3 regions of the Pseudoduganella sp. GW821-FHT12E03 genome follow, and region 2 is predicted to be linked to each of the others. Evidence: predicted binding sites of a transcription regulator. Region 2 holds the regulator's gene; each other region holds the start of a gene.
The links. The regulator LexA, encoded in region 2, represses DNA repair genes until DNA is damaged. The targets are predictions, from matches to a motif close to ACTGTATNNNNATACAGT.
Positions count from the first base shown of each region.

Region 1: the regulator LexA is predicted to act here: its motif matches at 4,128-4,145, upstream of recA (recombinase RecA).
Region 3: the regulator LexA is predicted to act here: its motif matches at 4,259-4,276, upstream of dinB (DNA polymerase IV).

Region 1 is NZ_JBXAQJ010000005.1:293,370-299,448, forward strand. Features, by position in the region: gene sucD (succinate--CoA ligase subunit alpha) at 1-419, opposite strand, end outside; gene sucC (ADP-forming succinate--CoA ligase subunit beta) at 434-1,600, opposite strand; gene AC1RRC_RS14855 (DUF2889 domain-containing protein) at 1,637-2,290, opposite strand; gene recX (recombination regulator RecX) at 2,469-2,924, opposite strand; gene recA (recombinase RecA) at 3,004-4,077, opposite strand; gene AC1RRC_RS14870 (response regulator) at 4,261-4,953, shown strand; gene AC1RRC_RS14875 (sensor histidine kinase) at 4,962-6,079, shown strand, end outside.
Region 2 is NZ_JBXAQJ010000009.1:231,787-237,865, forward strand. Features, by position in the region: gene AC1RRC_RS23055 (replicative DNA helicase) at 1-919, opposite strand, end outside; gene rplI (50S ribosomal protein L9) at 1,066-1,518, opposite strand; gene rpsR (30S ribosomal protein S18) at 1,550-1,840, opposite strand; gene priB (primosomal replication protein N) at 1,842-2,147, opposite strand; gene rpsF (30S ribosomal protein S6) at 2,167-2,544, opposite strand; gene lexA (transcriptional repressor LexA) at 2,794-3,459, shown strand; gene AC1RRC_RS23085 (glutathione S-transferase family protein) at 3,459-4,085, shown strand; gene AC1RRC_RS23090 (helix-turn-helix domain-containing protein) at 4,130-4,327, shown strand; gene AC1RRC_RS23095 (cystathionine gamma-synthase family protein) at 4,368-5,612, opposite strand; gene purF (amidophosphoribosyltransferase) at 5,710-6,079, opposite strand, start outside.
Region 3 is NZ_JBXAQJ010000015.1:1,197-7,275, reverse strand. Features, by position in the region: gene AC1RRC_RS29315 (TetR/AcrR family transcriptional regulator) at 1-599, shown strand, start outside; gene AC1RRC_RS29310 (L-asparaginase) at 687-1,442, opposite strand; gene AC1RRC_RS29305 (asparaginase domain-containing protein) at 1,591-2,076, shown strand; gene AC1RRC_RS29300 (recombination-associated protein RdgC) at 2,109-3,005, opposite strand; gene dinB (DNA polymerase IV) at 3,073-4,227, opposite strand; gene AC1RRC_RS29290 (methyl-accepting chemotaxis protein) at 4,400-5,980, shown strand; gene AC1RRC_RS29285 (helix-turn-helix domain-containing protein) at 6,002-6,079, opposite strand, start outside.

The sequences.
Region 1 (6,079 bases), on a different contig from region 2:
ATCTTGATTTCGTCAGGGGTGATCAGGCCTGGGCAGTTCGGGCCCAGCAGCAGGGTCTTGGAACCAGCTTTGGCCATGCGGTCTTTGACTTCCATCATGTCGCGGACTGGAATGCCTTCGGTAATGCAAATAGCCAGGTCCAGTTCAGCTTCAACGGCTTCCCAGATCGCGGCGGCAGCGCCTGCCGGCGGCACGTAGATCACGGAAACAGTGGCGCCGGTTTCCGATTTGGCTTCCTTGACGGACGCGTAGATTGGAATGCCTTCGAAGTCTTCGCCGGCTTTCTTCGGGTTCACGCCAGCAACGAATGCTTCGCGGCCGTTGGCGTAGTCGCGGCAACCGCGGGTGTGGAACTGGCCGGTCTTGCCGGTGATGCCTTGGGTGATGACTTTGGTGTCTTTGTTGATCAGAATAGACATGTTGATTCCCTTAATTATTTACCAGCTGCAGCGGCAACAACGCTCTTGGCAGCGTCTTCCATGGTGTCAGCAGCGATGATCGGCAGACCAGAGTCAGCCAGCATCTTCTTGCCCAGATCTTCGTTGGTGCCCTTCATGCGCACGACCAGCGGCACTTGCAGGGAAACGGCTTTCGATGCGGTGATCACGCCTTCGGCGATCACGTCGCAACGCATAATGCCGCCGAAGATATTCACCAGGATGGCTTTCAGGCCAGGGTTCTTCAGCATGATCTTGAACGCTTCGGTCACTTTCTCAGCCGTGGCGCCACCGCCCACGTCCAGGAAGTTGGCAGGTTCGCCGCCGAACAGTTTAATCGTGTCCATGGTTGCCATGGCCAGGCCGGCGCCGTTCACCAGGCAGCCGATGTTGCCGTCCAGGGAGATGTAGGCCAGGTCGAATTTCGATGCTTCGACTTCGGCTGGATCTTCTTCGTCCAGGTCGCGGTAAGCGACGATTTCCGGATGACGGAACAGGGCGTTGGAGTCGAAGTTGAACTTCGCATCCAGGGCGATGACTTTGCCCGAACCGGTCAGGATCAGCGGGTTGATTTCAGCCAGCGATGCATCGGTTTCCCAGTACGCTTTGTACAGGCCTTGCAGGTTGGCGCGCGCGTCCAGGATCGATTCGGCTGGCACGCCGATTTTCGCCGCAACGGCGTCCGCATCCGCGTCGGTCAGGCCGACGGCTGGATCGATCACCACGTTGTGGATCAGTTCAGGGTGCTTTTCAGCGACTTCTTCGATGTCCATGCCGCCTTCCGACGACGCCATCAGCACAACGCGCTGGGTCACGCGGTCGGTGACCAGCGAGACGTACAGTTCTTTCTTGATGTCCGCGCCTTCTTCGATCATCAGGCGGCGTACTTTCTGGCCTTCAGGACCGGTCTGGTGCGTGACCAGCTGCATACCCATGATCTGGTCCGAGTACTCTTTCACTTGTTCCAGCGACTTGGCAACTTTCACGCCGCCGCCTTTACCACGGCCGCCAGCATGGATCTGCGCCTTGACCACCCACACCGGGCCGCCCAGGGTTTCAGCAGCTTTCACTGCCTCTTCCACGGACATGCACGGGATACCGCGCGGAACCGTCACTCCGAACTTTCGGAGGATCTCTTTGCCTTGATACTCATGGATTTTCATGCTGGCTTCCCTTTTGATTGGTACTGATAAAAATGATTAAACTGCTTGGTTAAACTGCCGGGGGGATTCTTCTGCGTTCGCCGGCTCAGCCGTGGTTGCCACCCAGCGCGGATAGAAGCGGGCAACCGCCCCGCCATCGGTGCGCAAGGCATGGCATTTATCGAGCTGAAACGGCTTGTTATGCGGCACGTCGGCGCTGGCCCCATCGTGCGTGGGCCAGACATCGTTGGCGAAAGCCTGGACTGCCGCCGTTGGCAAGACCTGGGCCAGTTCCGTAATGTGGGTACAACCAGCAATACCATTCAAGCGCTGCTTGAGTTCTTGCCGGAAACCTTTTAACAAGTTCAGTCCCACCAACGCCTGGTAAGCGGGCGCGATGGTGTCACAAAAACCTGGGTACGGAACGGAGGCGGAATCGGCTTCGGCTGCAACGATGTTCAGTTGACGGTCCACAGTAATGCGCAGCCACAGGTCATGCAGTGGCTGGCCAGCGGAACGCAGGCCGGAAGCGAGCAGGGTGTCTTTTTCTTTGATGTCGGTGATATGGGCGTCGAGGTCCCACAGGCCATCCTCGCGCGCATACGCCTGGATGTCTATGGCACGCGTGTGCCGTAGCGCACGTCGAGAGACTGGAGTTGACAAGGACATAATACCGATGCCGCTTTCGCGGCAGAAATTAAAAGCAGCCATGTACTTTTATGCATCAAAAAGCACGTTGCCGCAGCTTCTACGGACAACCACCGCCCCCGCGGTGCTGCAAAAACCGTCAAAGTGTAGCACACGATTGCGCGAGTTGCGATGTGCCTTATATCAACTAGCAGGCAAATTCACACTACTTAGTAATTAAATATGGCAGGGTGATTACCACTTACTCGTCGTCGTCCGGACTGCCCTTCAGCGCTTCGCGCACCGCCTTTTGCGAAAACCCCCGCTGCATCAGGAAGCGCATTTGTTTGGCTTTTTGCTGCGCATCTTGCGCCACCGCGCCGAACTTGCGGCGCCACACTTCGACGCAGCGCGCGGTTTCATCTTCCGCCAGACCCGCCTTTAACTCGTGCAGCGCTTCGCCCTGGATGCCGTGGCTTTGCAATTCCGCCACGATGCGGCTGGCGCCATAGCGGGCGGAACGGCGGTGCACCAGCGATTCGGAAAAGCGTTCCTGCGACAGCCAGTTATTCTTTTCCAGGAAGTCCAGCAAGGCATCGATATCGTCGCCCTCTTCCGCGTGCCGGGCCAGCTTGCGACCCAGCTCGAGCCGGCTGTGCTCGCGCGTGGACAGCAGGCGCAAGGCACGGGCTTTCAGGCTGGGTTTGGGCATGGGCATCACGGACTCCGGAAATAACAAAGGCGGATGACGCGCTTGCGCGTGTCTCCGCCTTACATTGCTACATACTAATTAAAGCTTAGTCGACAGCTTTCAGCTTCGGCGCCGGTGCGGCGTCTTCCGCCGAAGGCGGCAATTCCCGCACACCCAAGGCTGCACGCACCTTGTTCTCGATTTCGCGCGCCAGGGCCGGGCGCTCTTTCAGGAACGTGCGGGCGTTATCCTTGCCCTGACCGATACGCTCACCGTTGTAGCTATACCAGGAACCGGATTTCTCCACGATCTTGTGCTCGGCGCCCAGATCCAGGATTTCACCTTCGCGCGACGTGCCTTCGCCATACAGGATGTCGAAGTGCGCTTCCTTGAACGGCGGCGACACTTTGTTCTTGACGACTTTGACCTTGGTTTCGTTACCGATCACTTCATCGCCGGACTTGATGGAACCGGTGCGGCGGATATCCAGGCGTACCGACGCGTAGAACTTCAGCGCGTTACCACCGGTCGTGGTTTCCGGGCTGCCGAACATCACGCCGATTTTCATGCGGATCTGGTTAATGAACACCACCAGCGTGTTGGTGCGGTTGATGGAACCGGTCAACTTGCGCAGTGCCTGCGACATCAGACGCGCCTGCAAACCTGGCAGCGAGTCGCCCATGTCGCCTTCGATCTCGGCGCGCGGCGTCAGGGCGGCGACGGAGTCGATGACCACCATGTCCACACTGCCGGAGCGCACCAGCGCGTCGCAGATTTCCAGGGCCTGTTCGCCGGTATCCGGTTGCGAAATCAGCAACTCGCTCAGGTTCACGCCCAGTTTTTGTGCATAGACCACGTCCAGCGCGTGTTCCGCGTCGATGAACGCGCAGGTGCCGCCCAGTTTTTGCATTTCTGCAATGGTCTGCAGGGTCAAGGTGGTTTTACCGGACGATTCCGGACCGTAGATTTCCACCACGCGGCCGCGCGGCAAGCCGCCGACGCCCAACGCGATGTCCAGGCCCAGCGAGCCGGTGGACACGGTTTGCACTTCTTCGATCGGCACGCTGGAATCCATGCGCATCACGGAGCCCTTGCCGAATTGCTTTTCAATTTGCGCCAGCGCAGCGGCCAGCGCTTTGGCCTTTTCCGATGCGGGTACTGCGGCTTTCTTGTCGTCCATGATGGTCTCTCGGCGTGATGTTGACAGATGCGTGATTAGGTACAGGTGATACTGTATAAAAATCCAGTGGTTTTTGCAAGCGCTGTTTTTGCCGGCGTGCGAAATAACGAAATCGCGTAAAAGCTGGCAATGTTAAGCAAACTCTTACAAAATACCAACTCCCGCAGCTGATTCGAATCAACCATGCGTATTTTACTTGCCGAAGACGATAGCGTCCTGGCCGATGGCCTTACCCGTTCGCTGCGCCAGTCCGGCTATGCGATTGATTGCGTCAAGAATGGGCAGGAGGCGGACACTGCCCTGTCCACCCAGGAATTCGACTTGCTGATCCTGGACCTGGGCTTGCCGAAGATGCCGGGACTGGAAGTGTTGCGCCGGCTGCGCTCGCGCGGTTCGCTGCTGCCGGTCTTGATCCTGACGGCGGCCGATTCGATCGAACAGCGCGTCAATGGCCTCGACCTCGGGGCCGACGATTACATGGCCAAGCCGTTTGCGCTATCCGAACTGGAAGCGCGCGTGCGGGCGCTGACGCGGCGCGGCCAGGGCGGCGGCTCCACCGTCATCAAGCACGGCCCGCTGACCTATGACCAGGTCGGCCGCAGCGCCTATATCAATGACCAGATGCTGGATTTGTCGGCGCGCGAGCTGGGCTTGCTGGAAATCCTGCTGGCCCGCACCGGGCGCCTGGTGTCGAAAGAACAGTTGGTCGACCATCTGTGCGAATGGGGCGAAGAAGTGTCGAACAATGCCATCGAAGTCTACGTGCACCGCCTGCGCAAGAAGATCGAAGTGGGCGGCGTGCGCATTGCCACCGTGCGGGGGCTGGGCTATTGCCTGGAAAAATTCAGCGACGCCCCGCGCCCTGAATCCAAATAAAGCGCAGCGTGGGCGCCCCCTCCCCTGACGACGATCCCCAGTCCGCCTGGCAGGAGGGCGGCAGCAATGGTGGCGATGGCAGCGCGGAAATCCAGCATTCCCTGTTTGGCGAAATTCTCGACTGGATGCTGGCGCCCCTGCTGCTGCTGTGGCCCATGAGTATCGCCATCACCTACCTAGTGGCGAAATCCATCGCCAACCAGCCGTTCGACCACGCGCTGGAAGACAGCGTCACCGTGCTGGCCCAGCAAATCCGCGAAGTCGATGGCCGCATGGTGCCCCGCACCGGCGGTTCCGCCCGCGATTTGCTGCGCGCGGACGATGTCGACACCGTGTATTACCAGATCGTCGCACCCAGTGGCGAGATACAGGATGGCGACCGCGAATTGCCGCAGCCGCCGGAAGATGACCGCGACCGCCCGGGCGCGGTGCACTTCAGGAATGGCAACATGCATGGCACCCAGGTGCGCATCGCCTATTCTTTTGTTGTGCTGGAAGACCGCGGCGCGGAGGAAACCCGGCTGGCGCTGGTGCAGGTGGCGGAAACCCTGGAAAAGCGCGCCAAGCTGGCCAATGAAATCATCAAGGGCGTGATCCTGCCGCAATTCATCGTGCTGCCGATCGTGCTGGCGCTGGTGTGGTTTGCCCTGTCGCGCGGCTTGTCGCCGCTGGCGCAATTGCAGGAGCGTATCCGCGCGCGCAACCCGGATGATTTAAGTCCGATCGATGCGCGCCAGGTGCCGGAAGAAATCACGCCGCTGGTGCGCTCGCTCAATGACATGCTGGAGCGGCTGTCGCTGTCGATCGACATGCAAAAGCGCTTTATCGCGGACGCGGCGCACCAGATGAAAACCCCGCTGGCCGGCATGCGCATGCAGTCGGAACTGGCGCTGCGCCAGACCGACCAGGGAGAAATCCACCGCTCGCTGGAACAGCTGGCCAAAAGTTCGGAAGCGGCGACGCGCCTGGTCAACCAGTTGCTGGCGCTGGCCCGCGCGGAAAACCAGCCGCAGGCCGGCGCCGCGCTGTTGCCGCTGGACTTGCCGGAACTGGCCCGCAGCGCGGTGCGCGACTGGGTGCCGGCGTCCTTCAGCCACCGCATCGACCTCGGTTACGAAGGGCCGGA
Region 2 (6,079 bases):
ATGCCGGCGTCTCGTCGATGAACACTTGCGCATCGTTCATCTTCTGGATCGCCAGGGTCAGGCGCGGCCAGTCTTCATCGATCAGCTTGCCGGTCCGCAGGCGGTGCTGATCCAGCTCACCGACCGAACCCAGCATACGCATGGCCAGCTGGGCGCCGCCCATCTCCATCGAAAAGATCGCCACCGGCAAGCCGGCTTCGATCGCCACGTTCTCGCCGATATTCACGGAGAACGCGGTCTTGCCCATCGATGGACGGCCAGCAACAATCACCAGGTCGCCCGGCTGCAAGCCGGAAGTCATCTTGTCGAGGTCGGCAAAGCCGGTTGGCACCCCCGTGATTTCACTGGAATTGTCACGGCTGTACAGTTCGTCGATGCGCTCGACCACCTGGGTCAGCAGCGGCTGCACCGGCAGCCAGCCGACCGCGCCACGGGCGCCCTGTTCGGCAATCGCGAAAATCTTGGACTCCGCCTCGTCCAGCATTTGCTTGACTTCCTTGCCTTGCGGATTGAACGCATCGCCGGAAATCTGATCCGCCACGGTCACGAGTTTGCGCAAGATGCCGCGGTCGCGCACGATTTCCGCATAGCGGCGGATGTTGGCGGCGGACGGCGTGTTTTGCGCCATCGCGTTCAAGTACGCGAGGCCGCCGATATCATCCTGCTTGCCCAGCATCGTCATCGCTTCAAACACAGTGATGACGTCGGCCGGCTTGGACGAGTTGATCAGGCGGATCACCTGCTCGTAAATGATGCGGTGGTCGTAGCGGTAAAAGTCATCCGCATTCAGCAAATCCGCAATGCGGTCGAACGCGGCATTGTCGCGCAGCAGGCCGCCAATAACGGACTGTTCTGCCTCGATCGAATGCGGCGGAATGCGTAGCGAATCTACCTGGGGATCGGATGCTGGGGTGCTCATGGTCGCGAATTATACCTGCTAACAGTTGTGAATTTCACGTTAAAAAACCACAACTTGCCTTAGTTGGTTGCAATAAAAAAGCCGGGACAAGCCCGGCTTTTCTATTTGTACAACAAGTCTACCTTTAATATTCCCTTGGGGAAATATTAAGCAGCTTCGCCAACGACGGCGACGGTCACGTCGACCACCACGTCGGTGTGCAGCGCTACGGACACGGCGTGCTCGCCGGTGACCTTCAGCGGGCCGTTCGGCATGCGAACAGCTGCTTTTTCAACAGGGAAACCTGCTTTGGTCAGGGCTTCAGCGATGTCGAAGTTGGTCACGGAACCGAACAGACGGCCGTCAACGCCGGCTTTCTGCGATACGGTCACGGTCATGCCGTTCAGCTTTTCGCCTTGGGCTTGAGCAGCGGCCAGCTTGGCGGCAGCTGCTTTTTCCAGTTCGGCGCGCTTGGCTTCGAATTCAGCCACAGCAGCGGTGGTCGCACGGCGAGCCAGCTTTTGTGGGATCAGGAAGTTACGTGCGTAGCCGTCTTTGACTTTCACCACGTCGCCCAGGTTGCCGACGTTAACAACTTTTTCCAACAGAATGATTTGCATAGTATTCTCCAGATTCTATCGACTGCCGCAATTAAGCGTTGTGCAGGTCGGTGTACGGCAGCAGGGCCAGGTAGCGAGCGCGTTTGATCGCGGTGTCAACTTGACGCTGGTAGTGTGCTTTGGTGCCGGTCAGGCGTGCTGGCATGATTTTGCCGTTTTCCTGAACGAAATCTTTCAGAGTGTCTACGTCTTTGTAGTCCACTTGCTCAACGTTAGCGGCGGTGAAGCGGCAGAACTTCTTACGCTTGAACAGCGGGTTTTGCTGTTTGCGCTTTTCTTTCAGCTTGAGCTTGTTTTTGTCGAACTTTTTACCGAATGCCATTTTAGGCTCCTGTATCTAATAAACGAAAATCAATGATGTGAAACACCAGGCTTTTGCTATTGCGGCTTTTCTTGGCCAGGAATCCCTTGAACTGGTACAGCCCGCCGAGCGGCGCCTGGCTGAACCGGCTTGAAATCTCACCCGCTGCAACAGCGGAGATCTCAAACTCGGCCAGGCGCTGTATGCCGGCTTCCGTTTGCTGCGAACTGTGCTGCAACGTGGCATTCACAATCGGCAGTCCTGCGGGGGTATAACGGACCAGATCCCTTTCGGTGATCAGGGCGGTTACAACAAGCTGGTTATCCAGTGTGGTTCCTGATCAGTACTTAGGCGGCAGCGGCAGCTTGGGCTTCGGCGCGATGGCTCTTGGCCGCGTCTTCACGTTGTACCGATTTCATCATCGGCGAAGGAGCGGTTTCCGCTTTCTTCATTTTCACGGTCAGGTGACGCAGCACGGCATCATTGAATTTGAAGGCGGTTTCCAACTCGACCAGGGTCTCGTTGTCGCATTCGATGTTCAGGCAGATGTAGTGTGCTTTAGCCAGTTTCTGGATCGAGTAAGCCATTTGACGGCGGCCCCAATCTTCCACGCGGTGTACGTTACCGCCGCGCGAGGTCACGCTGGCTTTGTAACGTTCGATCATCGCAGGAACTTGCTCGCTTTGGTCCGGGTGGACGATAAATACGATTTCATAGTGACGCATGAAAACTCCCTTAAGGACTGTGATAATTGCCCACCCCGGCGTCAAGACGGGTGTGGGAAGAGGTAAGCCCTCGATTATAGCCTGCTTTCTGAGCAATCGCAACATCACGTCACGCGCCACATACCCATTCCCTGGAGCGCCCTCCATGAAAATAATTTGTTCCGCACAGCGAAAAACCCTTGCAATAGCGGTCACACTGTACAAAAATACAGACTGTCTATATCCACAGCTTTTATAAGCTCCCGCATCATGATCAAGCTCACCGCACGCCAGGAACAAATTCTCAATCTGATCAAGGATGCCATCGACAACACCGGCTTCCCTCCAACCCGCGCGGAAATCGCGGCGGAACTGGGTTTCAAGTCCGCCAACGCGGCCGAAGAACATTTACAAGCGCTGGCGCGCAAAGGCGCGATTGAAATCGCCGCCGGCACCTCGCGCGGCATCCGCCTGCTTGGCGCGCATGCGGAATCGGCGCGCGCGGCCGCCGGTGCTGCCGCCGCCGCCGCGGCAGCGGCCGTCAGTAATTTGCTGTCCCTGCCCCTGATCGGCCGCGTGGCAGCCGGCTCGCCCATCCTGGCCCAGGAAAACCTGGAAACCAGCTACAACGTCGACCCGGCCCTGTTTTCCGCCAAACCGGACTTCCTGCTGAAAGTGCGCGGCGAATCAATGCGCGACATCGGCATCATGGATGGCGATTTACTGGCCGTAAAAAAAGTCGACAGCGCCAAGAACGGGCAAGTGGTGGTGGCCCGCATCGGCAACGAAGTCACCGTCAAACGCTACCGCAAAACCGGCTCCACCATTGAACTGTTGCCGGAAAACCCGGACTTCAAGGTCATCACGGTGAATCCGGAAGCCGACGAGTTCGCGCTGGAGGGCTTGGCGGTGGGCTTGCTGCGGACCTGGCACTAATGAGTGCGTTCCAGCTTTACGGCAATTGCGAGTCCGGCCACAGCTATAAGGTCAAACTGGCCATGGAAGTGGCCGGGGTTGCGCACAGCTATACAGAGATCGACTTGAAGCTGGACCGCCTGGACCGGCCGGAGCCGTTCCGCAGCCTGGCCAAATATGGCGAAGTACCGTTGCTCGTGCATGACGGCCAGGCGTATGTGCAATCGAACGCGATCCTGCTGCACCTGGCCGAGCATTTACAGGCCTACGGCGGCGAGTCGCGGCAGCGGCTCGAGCGCGTGCGGGAATGGCTGTTCTGGGAAGCCAACCGCATCGGCTTTTCCATGGCGCATTTGCGCTATGGGCAAAAGTTCGATCCGGTCGCCTACGCGGGCACGGTGCTGCAGTGGTTCCGCCATCGCTTCGATGCCGATATCGCGCGGCTGGACGACGAGTTATCGGATGGCCGCCTGTTCCTGCTCGATGACCAGCTGACGGTCGCCGATTTTTCCATCTGCGGCTACCTGTTCTGGCCGGAGCAGGCCAAGGTCAGCTATCCGCCACGGGTGCAGGCGTGGCTGGACCGGATCGCCTCGCTGCCGGGGTGGCGGCATCCATATCAGATGGAAGGGGCCGCTCCCTGGTAAGCCGCCTGCGCGACGGCGACCATACCCCGCATGAAGTGGTCGGCATGATGGTCAAGAATGACTGGACTCCCGTGCGCGCATGGCGCGAGCATCTTGGACTGACGCAACAGGAAGTAGCGGAACGCCTGGATATTTCCCAATCCGCCTACGCGCAACAGGAAGCCAGCGACAAACTTCGGAAAGCAACGCGGGAAAAGATTACAGGCGCTTTCAATATCGCACCTGCCTTATTGAACCTCTGAGACTACGGTGAGCGGCGGCAAAGCGCCGCCCGGCATGTCATCAAAACGCCGCCAGCGCATCCCTGAAGTCCGCCAGCAAATCCGCCGTATCTTCAATTCCTACCGAGACCCGGATCAGCGATTCCGCGATTCCCATCGAGGCCCGGCGTTCCGCCCCCATCTCAAAGAAGATCGTGTGCGACACGGGAATGATCAGGGTGCGCGTGTCGCCCAGGTTCGACGCCGGCACGGCCAGTTTCAGCTTGTTCAGGAAGTCGAAGCAATCGATGCCGTCTTTCAGCTCAAAGCTCAGCAGCGAACCCGCCGCGCGGAACAGTTCCGACGTCACGCCATGCTGCGGGTGCGATGCCAGGCCGGGGTAATACACGGCGGCCACGCGGTCGTCGGCTTCCAGCAATTGCGCCAGCGCCAGCGCATTGGCGCAGGTGCGTTCCATGCGCAGGGCCAGTGTTTCCGCGCCCAGCGCGATGTGGTGCGCCGCTTCCGGACCCAGCGAGGCGCCGAAGTCCCGTAATCCCTTGGCGCGGATTTGCGTGATGCCCCATTGCACCGGCGCGGCTTTTTTATAGTTCTCGTAAATGTTCGGGAACTTCGTCCAGTCGTATTCGCCGGTATCGGTCAGCGCGCCGCCCAGCGCCGCGCCGTGGCCGCCGATCGACTTGGTCAGCGAATTGACCACCAGGCCGGCGCCCACGGCTTTCGGCGCGAACAGGTACGGCGTCGTCATCGTGTTGTCGACGATGTACAGGATGCCGCGTGCCTTGCACAGCTCGCCAATGCGCTTCAAATCCGCCACTTGCGTGCGCGGGTTGGCGATGGTTTCCACGAACACGATGCGGGTGTCCGGGGTCAAAGCCGCTTCAACGTTACTCACGTCGGTGGCGTCGACAAAGTCGACCGCCACGCCCTGGCTGGCCACGGTTTGCCACAGCGAGTTGGTGTTACCGAACAGGAAAGAAGACGACACCACGTGGTCGCCCGCGCGCAGCAAGCCCTGGAACACGGCGCCGATCGCGCCCATGCCAGTGGCGAAGCATAGCGTCGCAATGCCCTGCTCCATCTTGCTGACTTTGTCTTCGAGCGCGGAGACGGTCGGATTGCCCTGGCGGCCATAGCGGAAGCCCGGTTCCTTGCCCTGGAACACCGACGCCAGCTGGCGCGCATCGGCATAGCCGAACGTCACCGAGGTGTGCACCGGCTTGTGCAGCGAACCGTGCTCGATGGGCTTTTGGCGGTCGTTGTGCAGGATGGTGGTGGTAAAGCCGTAAGTTTTCTTTTCAGTCATGGTCTGAGGTGCGGATGCCCGGCCAAGGGAAGTGGCCCGGCACCCGTCGCTAAAATTAAAAAGCCCGGAACGCATCCGGGCTTGAGTCAGGCCAGCATCACCCTTCGGTGGTGGCCGCGTTCAAGTTCAACTGGGTGCGGGCCGCGTCTTCCACCACTGCCTTTTTGGGGTTGTGGCGGGCATGCTCCAGCTTGTCCAGGTAATCCGGCGACACGTCGCCGGTGATATACACGCCGTCGAAGCACGAGGCTTCGAAGCTGGTGAGGTTGGGGTTGACGTCGGAAATCGCTTTTTTCAGCGCGTCGATATCTTGGTACACCAGGTAATCGGCGGTGATTTCCTTGCACACTTCTTCCACCGTGCGGCCGTGGGCGATCAGTTCGTCGCGGGTCGGCATGTCGATGCCGTACACGTTCGGGTACAGCACTGGTGGCGCGGCGGACGCGAAGATGACTTTCTTGGCGCCG
Region 3 (6,079 bases), on a different contig from region 2:
ACCGCAAGCGGCAAGCCATTGTCGACGCCGCCCTGGCGGAATTCCGCGCCCACGGCTTCGACGCCACCAGCATGGACAAGATCGCCCTGGCGGCCGGCGTGTCAAAACGCACGGTGTACAACCATTTCCCCAGCAAAGACGATTTGTTCGATCACATCCTGCAAGAACTGTGGGACAGCAGCGCGGCGCTACAGGCATGCCGCTACCAGCCGGACGTGGACGTGCGCACGCAGCTGATCACATTGCTGGGTCAGAAAATGGCGTTATTGCAAGACCAGTACTTCCTGGACCTGGCGCGTGTGGCCATTGCGGAAGGCATTTTGCGGCCCGAGCGGGCGCGGGAAATGGTGGCAAAGTTATCCGACAAGGAAGGCGGCATGACCGCGTGGCTGCGCGCGGCGTCGGCCGACGGCAAGCTCAAGCCGCTCGATCCCGTGTTTGCCGCACATTTGCTGCAGGGGCAATTGAAGGCGTTCGCGTTCTGGCCGCAGGTGACGATGGGCCAGGCGTTGCTCGATACGGCCAGCCAGCAGGCGCTGGTAACAACCACCGCCGACATGTTCCTTGCCTACTACGCCATGTCACACCCTGGGGTCTGACCCCATTTATGACAAAAGTGGACATTTCAGAAGCACCGGATGTCCATTTTTGTCACATTCGGGGTCTGACCCCAGGGTGTGACATCTTTATGGGGTTTCTGGGATACCGGAGAAATTCGGCTTCGGCAACGGCATCACATGCACGCGGCTCCACAAACCGGCCCAGCCGGGCGGCCACGGTAAATCCGGGCCGCTGTAGGCGGGCAAGCCGGCGCGCACCGGGACCACCGGCACCGCCGGCATGTCGGTCAGCGGGCCACCGTCAGGGCGCTGCATATCGAGGCTGTACATGTAGCCAGGCAGCAGCGCGTCGCACACCATGGCAAACCACGCGGTATGGTCTTCATCGCGGCCCAGCGCCTGCGCCAGTCCCTGCGGATCGAATTTCGCCAGCGCGTGGATCAATTCATCGGTATCGGCGCCGGGATTATCGCCCCAGCCCATCACCGGATTCACGTTGTAATCGGCGCCCGAGCCATACCAGCCTTCACGCCAGGCGCGCTGCATCCAGTCGCGCGGGCCAGTGAACAAATGCCAGCGCCAGTGCAGGCCGGACGGCTTCGGCCACGAATGCAGGTACAGCTTCTGGTAACCCGCCTGGTGCAGGGCGCGCACCATCGCCATCAGGCGCGCGTGCGGCATGCGGTCCGGCGGGGCGCGCCGGAACAAAATCGCTTCGCCATCGGCATACTGCACTTCATCGGTCGACAAATTCAAATCCAGGGTGCGCGACTCGCCACCGAAGCGGGCAGAAATCCAGCCGGTCAACAGGTTGACCGCCGTGATCACGCCATAGCCGCGGAATCGGTGGAAGATGACAGTGCCGGGGGCAAGTGCTTTCATGGTCGTGCGAGGTGCCTGCTACACAAAGAGTCCAGTGTAGTCATAGCTTACCGGACTTTCCAGCCCATCATGCACGCAAATGCGGAATGTTTCATATGGCTGCGCTTCGCGTTATCATTCTGTCCTTGCTCACCCATGGAATGACATCATGACCCTGCGTATCCTCGCATCCGGCGGCACGTTCGATAAACATTACAATGAATTGAACGGCAGCCTGGGTTTCGCCGACAGCCACCTGCCACAAGCGATCGCCCGCTCCCGCATGACCATCAATCCGGCGCTGGAATTGCTGCCGCTGATGGATTCGCTCGATATGCAAGATGAAGACCGCCAGCGCATCCTGGCGTCATGCCAGGCCGCCAAAGAGCATGCCATCGTCATCATCCATGGCACCGACACCATGAGAGAGACCGCCGCCGTGCTGGGCGCCGCCAACCTGGAGCAGACCATCGTGCTGACCGGCGCGATGATTCCGTATGAAATCGCCAATTCGGACGCCCTGTTCAACCTGGGCTTCGCATGCGGCGTCGCGCAAATCCTCACGCCGGGCGTGTACGTCGCCATGAACGGCAAGGTGTTCCCGTGGGATGACGTGCAAAAGAACCGCGCCGCCGGCGTGTTCCAGAACTTGTAAAAAAATATGGGGCCCGCAGGCCCCATATTTTTTTATGCCTTGGCTTCGCCGCCCAGGGCTTCCACCACGTCGGCCATCAGCTTCGACAATTCACCCGTCATCAGCATGAAGTCGCCATCGAAGCGTTCGTCGTCGTTGCGCGTGCTGTTTTCCGTTTCCTTCAGCACGTCCAGCGGCTTGACGCCTTTCAGCGCCAACGATTCCGTCAGGGTGAACGAAATCTTGCTGTCCCACGTCATTGCCAGGCGCGTGCACTGCTTGCCGGAGGCGATGTGGCGGCGCACTTCGTCGGCTTCCAGCGTGTGGCGCACATAGCGCACGGCCGCCTTGCTTTCGCCGGTGGCGCGCAATTCGGTGTCCATGTCGACCGTGAACCCGGCCGGCGCATCGTCGGCCTGCAGCCATTCGGTCATCACGCCCACCGGCGAGCGGTTGACGCGCAGGCTTTCCAGCGGCATGCGGTCGACGGCTTTCAACAACAGCTTGATCACTTCATCGGCCTTGGCCGGGCTGGCCGCATCGACCACCAGCCAGCCGTTGACCGGGTCGATCCAGGTCCACACGTTGCCGCGGATCGAGAAGGCGCGCGGCAACAGTTCGTCCGCCACGCGTTCTTTCAATTCTTTCATGGCTTTTTTGCCGGGCGCGAAGCCTTGCGCTTCTTCCATTTCCGCGGCACGGGCCTTGGCCACCTGGTTGATGACGGTGGCTGGCAACAGTTTTTTCTCGGTGCCCAGCAGAATCAGCATCTGCTTGTTCACCACGTGCACCAGGCCGCCGTTTGGACGCGGTTTGTCCCAGCCCTGGCGCAGCAATTCATTGCTGCTGGCCGGCGAAAACGCGTTCGATGCCAGCGCCGCCTCGAGTTGCTCAGGAGTAAATGCCCAGGGTGCGGGCAGACGGTAAATTTGTAGATTTTTGAACCACATACGGTTTGTTTGCCTTGTTCAGCTAATTCCGGGGGAACGACATTTTACACGCCGCGCCACCCACTTCTTAAAGGTCGGAAAAAAGTTCCCCTTGTGTTGCAACATCATGCAGCGCCAGTTCATCGATGCCCGACAGGGCACTGACGCGCACACCCAATAACCGCAAGCGCTGGTCCAGCGGCACCCGCCGCAGGCACTCGCCCGCCGCGCGGCGGATCACCGCGCCATCGCAGGTCGGCGCCGGCAGCGTGACGTCGCGCGTGACGGTGTGAAAATCCGCATAGCGCAGCTTGATGCCCACCGTGCGCCCCACGCAGCGCTTGCGCACCAGGTCTTCCCCCAGGCGCAGGCACAGCCGCGTGAAAATCTCCGACAGCACGTCCTTGTCATGCTTCGCATGTAAATCGCGCTCGAACGTGGTTTCGCGGCTCACGGTCTTCGGTTCCGAACTGGTCGATATCGACCGTTCGTCCTGGCCATGCGACACGCGCGCCAGCCACTGCGCATAATTCAAGCCAAAATATTCCTGCAGCAGCTTGGGTTCGGCCGCCGCCAGCTCCCCCACGGTAAAGATGCCCAGCGTGGCCAGTTTGTCATTGGCCTTGGGACCGATCCCGTTAATTTTCCGCACCGGCAGCGGCCAGATCCGGGTCGGCACGTCATCCATCGCCACCACCGTCAAGCCATTCGGCTTTTCCAGGTCGGAGCACACTTTCGCCAGCAATTTGTTGGGCGCGATACCGATCGAACAGGTCAGCCCCGTCGCCTCCCTGACCGCGTCCTTCAGGCGCTGCGCCAGCTCGCGCGTTTCCCCTTCCACTTCGGTCAGGTCGATATAAATTTCATCGATGCCCCGGTCTTCGATTTGCGGCGCGATGGCCGCCACCGCCGCCTTGAACAGGCGCGAATAGCGGCGGTACGAGTCAAAGTCCGTCGGCAGCAAAATCGCTTCCGGCGCCAGCGCGGCGGCCTTCATCATGCCCATCGCGGAAAACACGCCCAGCGCCCGCGCTTCATACGTCGAAGTGGTGACCACGCCCCGTCCCACATATTCCTTCAGGCGGTAGTAGCGCCGGCTGCCATCGGGCAGGATGGCCGGCTGGTGCGCCGTGCGGCCGCCGATCACCACCGGCTGCCCGCGCAATTCCGGATAGCGCAGCAATTCGACGGACGCGTAAAACGCATCCATGTCGAGATGGGCGATGCGGCGGACGGCAGGCATGTGTGGCGCAATAACAAAAAACAATCGGATAACTGGGATTATATACAGCATTATAGGCGGTTGCTGTCCAGCACATACTTGAGCAAAGGATGAAATACGGGCAAGCTGGGATCGCTATCCGCGTTTCGTCTCTCATCTTCGTCTCTCACCAACCACCGTGAAAGGAATCACAGTGAGCTTGTCCAACTTGCGCATCGGTGCACGCCTCGGACTGGGTTTCGGCCTGACCATTGTCATCATGCTGATCATGTCGCTGGTCGGCATCAACCGCATCCGCCACACTGCCTCACTGACCGACCAGATCGTGCACCAGCGTTATGCCAAGGTCGCACTGACCAATGAATTCCGCAGCTTCGCCAACCGTGGCGCGCAAGCGCTGCGCAATGCGATGCTGGCGCCCAACGCGGCGCAGGCGCAAACCTTCCTGGCGCAAATGGCCGACGCCGACCGCGCCGGCGATGAACGCGCCGCCAAGTTCGCAACCATGCTGAAAGACGACGAGCGCCAGATGTTCAACGAGTCGGGCGAAGCCTTCAAGGCCTATGCCGCCACGCGCGCGGCGGCGCTCAGCACCATGGCCGGAGACGACCGCGAAGCCGCCGTGCAGGCGCTGTTCAAGGACGTGATCCCGGTGCAGAACGCTTACTTCGGCAAGCTGGACGCGATGCTGAAATACCAGACCGAGCAAATGGAAAAAGATGGCAAGGAAGCCGATGCCGCGGCCAGTTTCGCCACCACGCTGATGCTGTCGCTGCTGGCCCTGGCGACCTTGCTGTCGCTGGGCGGAGGCTATGCCATCACGCGTTCCGTCACCACACCGATCAACGAAGCCGTGCACCTGGCGGAAACCGTGGCGCAGGGCGACCTGACGGTCGCCATCCAGACCGACCGGCGCGACGAGACAGGCCGCCTGCTCAATGCGCTGAAAGACATGGTGGCCAGCCTGACGCGCACCGTCGGCGCCGTGCGGGCGGGCACTGACACCATCACCACCGCCTCGGCGGAAATCGCCGCCGGCAACAACGATCTATCGGCCCGCACCGAACAGCAGGCCGCCAGCCTGGAAGAAACCGCGTCATCGATGGAAGAATTGACGTCCACTGTCAAGCAAAACGCCGACAATGCGCGCCAGGCCAACCAGCTGGTGGTGTTTGCGGCGGACTTCGCCAACAAGGGTGGCAATGTGGTGAGCCAGGTGGTCGATACCATGGGCTCGATCAAGGAAAGCTCGGGCAAGATCGCCGACATCATCGGCACCATCGACGGCATTGCGTTCCAGACCAATATCCTGGCGCTCAATGCGGCGGTGGAAGCGGCGCGGGCGGGCGAACAGGGCCGCGGCTTTGCCGTGGTCGCGTCGGAAGTGCGCACCCTGGCGCAGCGCTCTGCGGCGGCGGCCAAGGAAATCAAGGAATTGATCAATGATTCCGTGGCCAAGGTCGATACCGGTGGCAAGCTGGTCGATGAAGCCGGCGCCACCATGCAGCAAATCGTATCGTCCGTGAAACAGGTGGCCGACATCATGAGCGAGATCGCGGGCGCCAGCGCGGAACAGAGTTCCGGCATCGAACAGGTCAATCTCGCCATCACCGACATGGACGCCGCCACTCAGCAAAATGCCGCGCTGGTGGAACAGGCGGCAGCCGCCGCCTCCAGCATGCAGCAGCAGGCGGTGCAACTGGCCGAGGCGGTGGCGGTGTTCAAGATGCATGGCCATCAGTCGGCATCGGGGCGCTCGCTGGCGCTGCGATGAACTGTGCCGCCATGCCCGCCCCTACGCGGCCAGCTCGTTGCCCGCCAGGTAGCCCCGCGCACGGAACCACGCGGCCGACGCCTCATCGGCGGGGAAGAA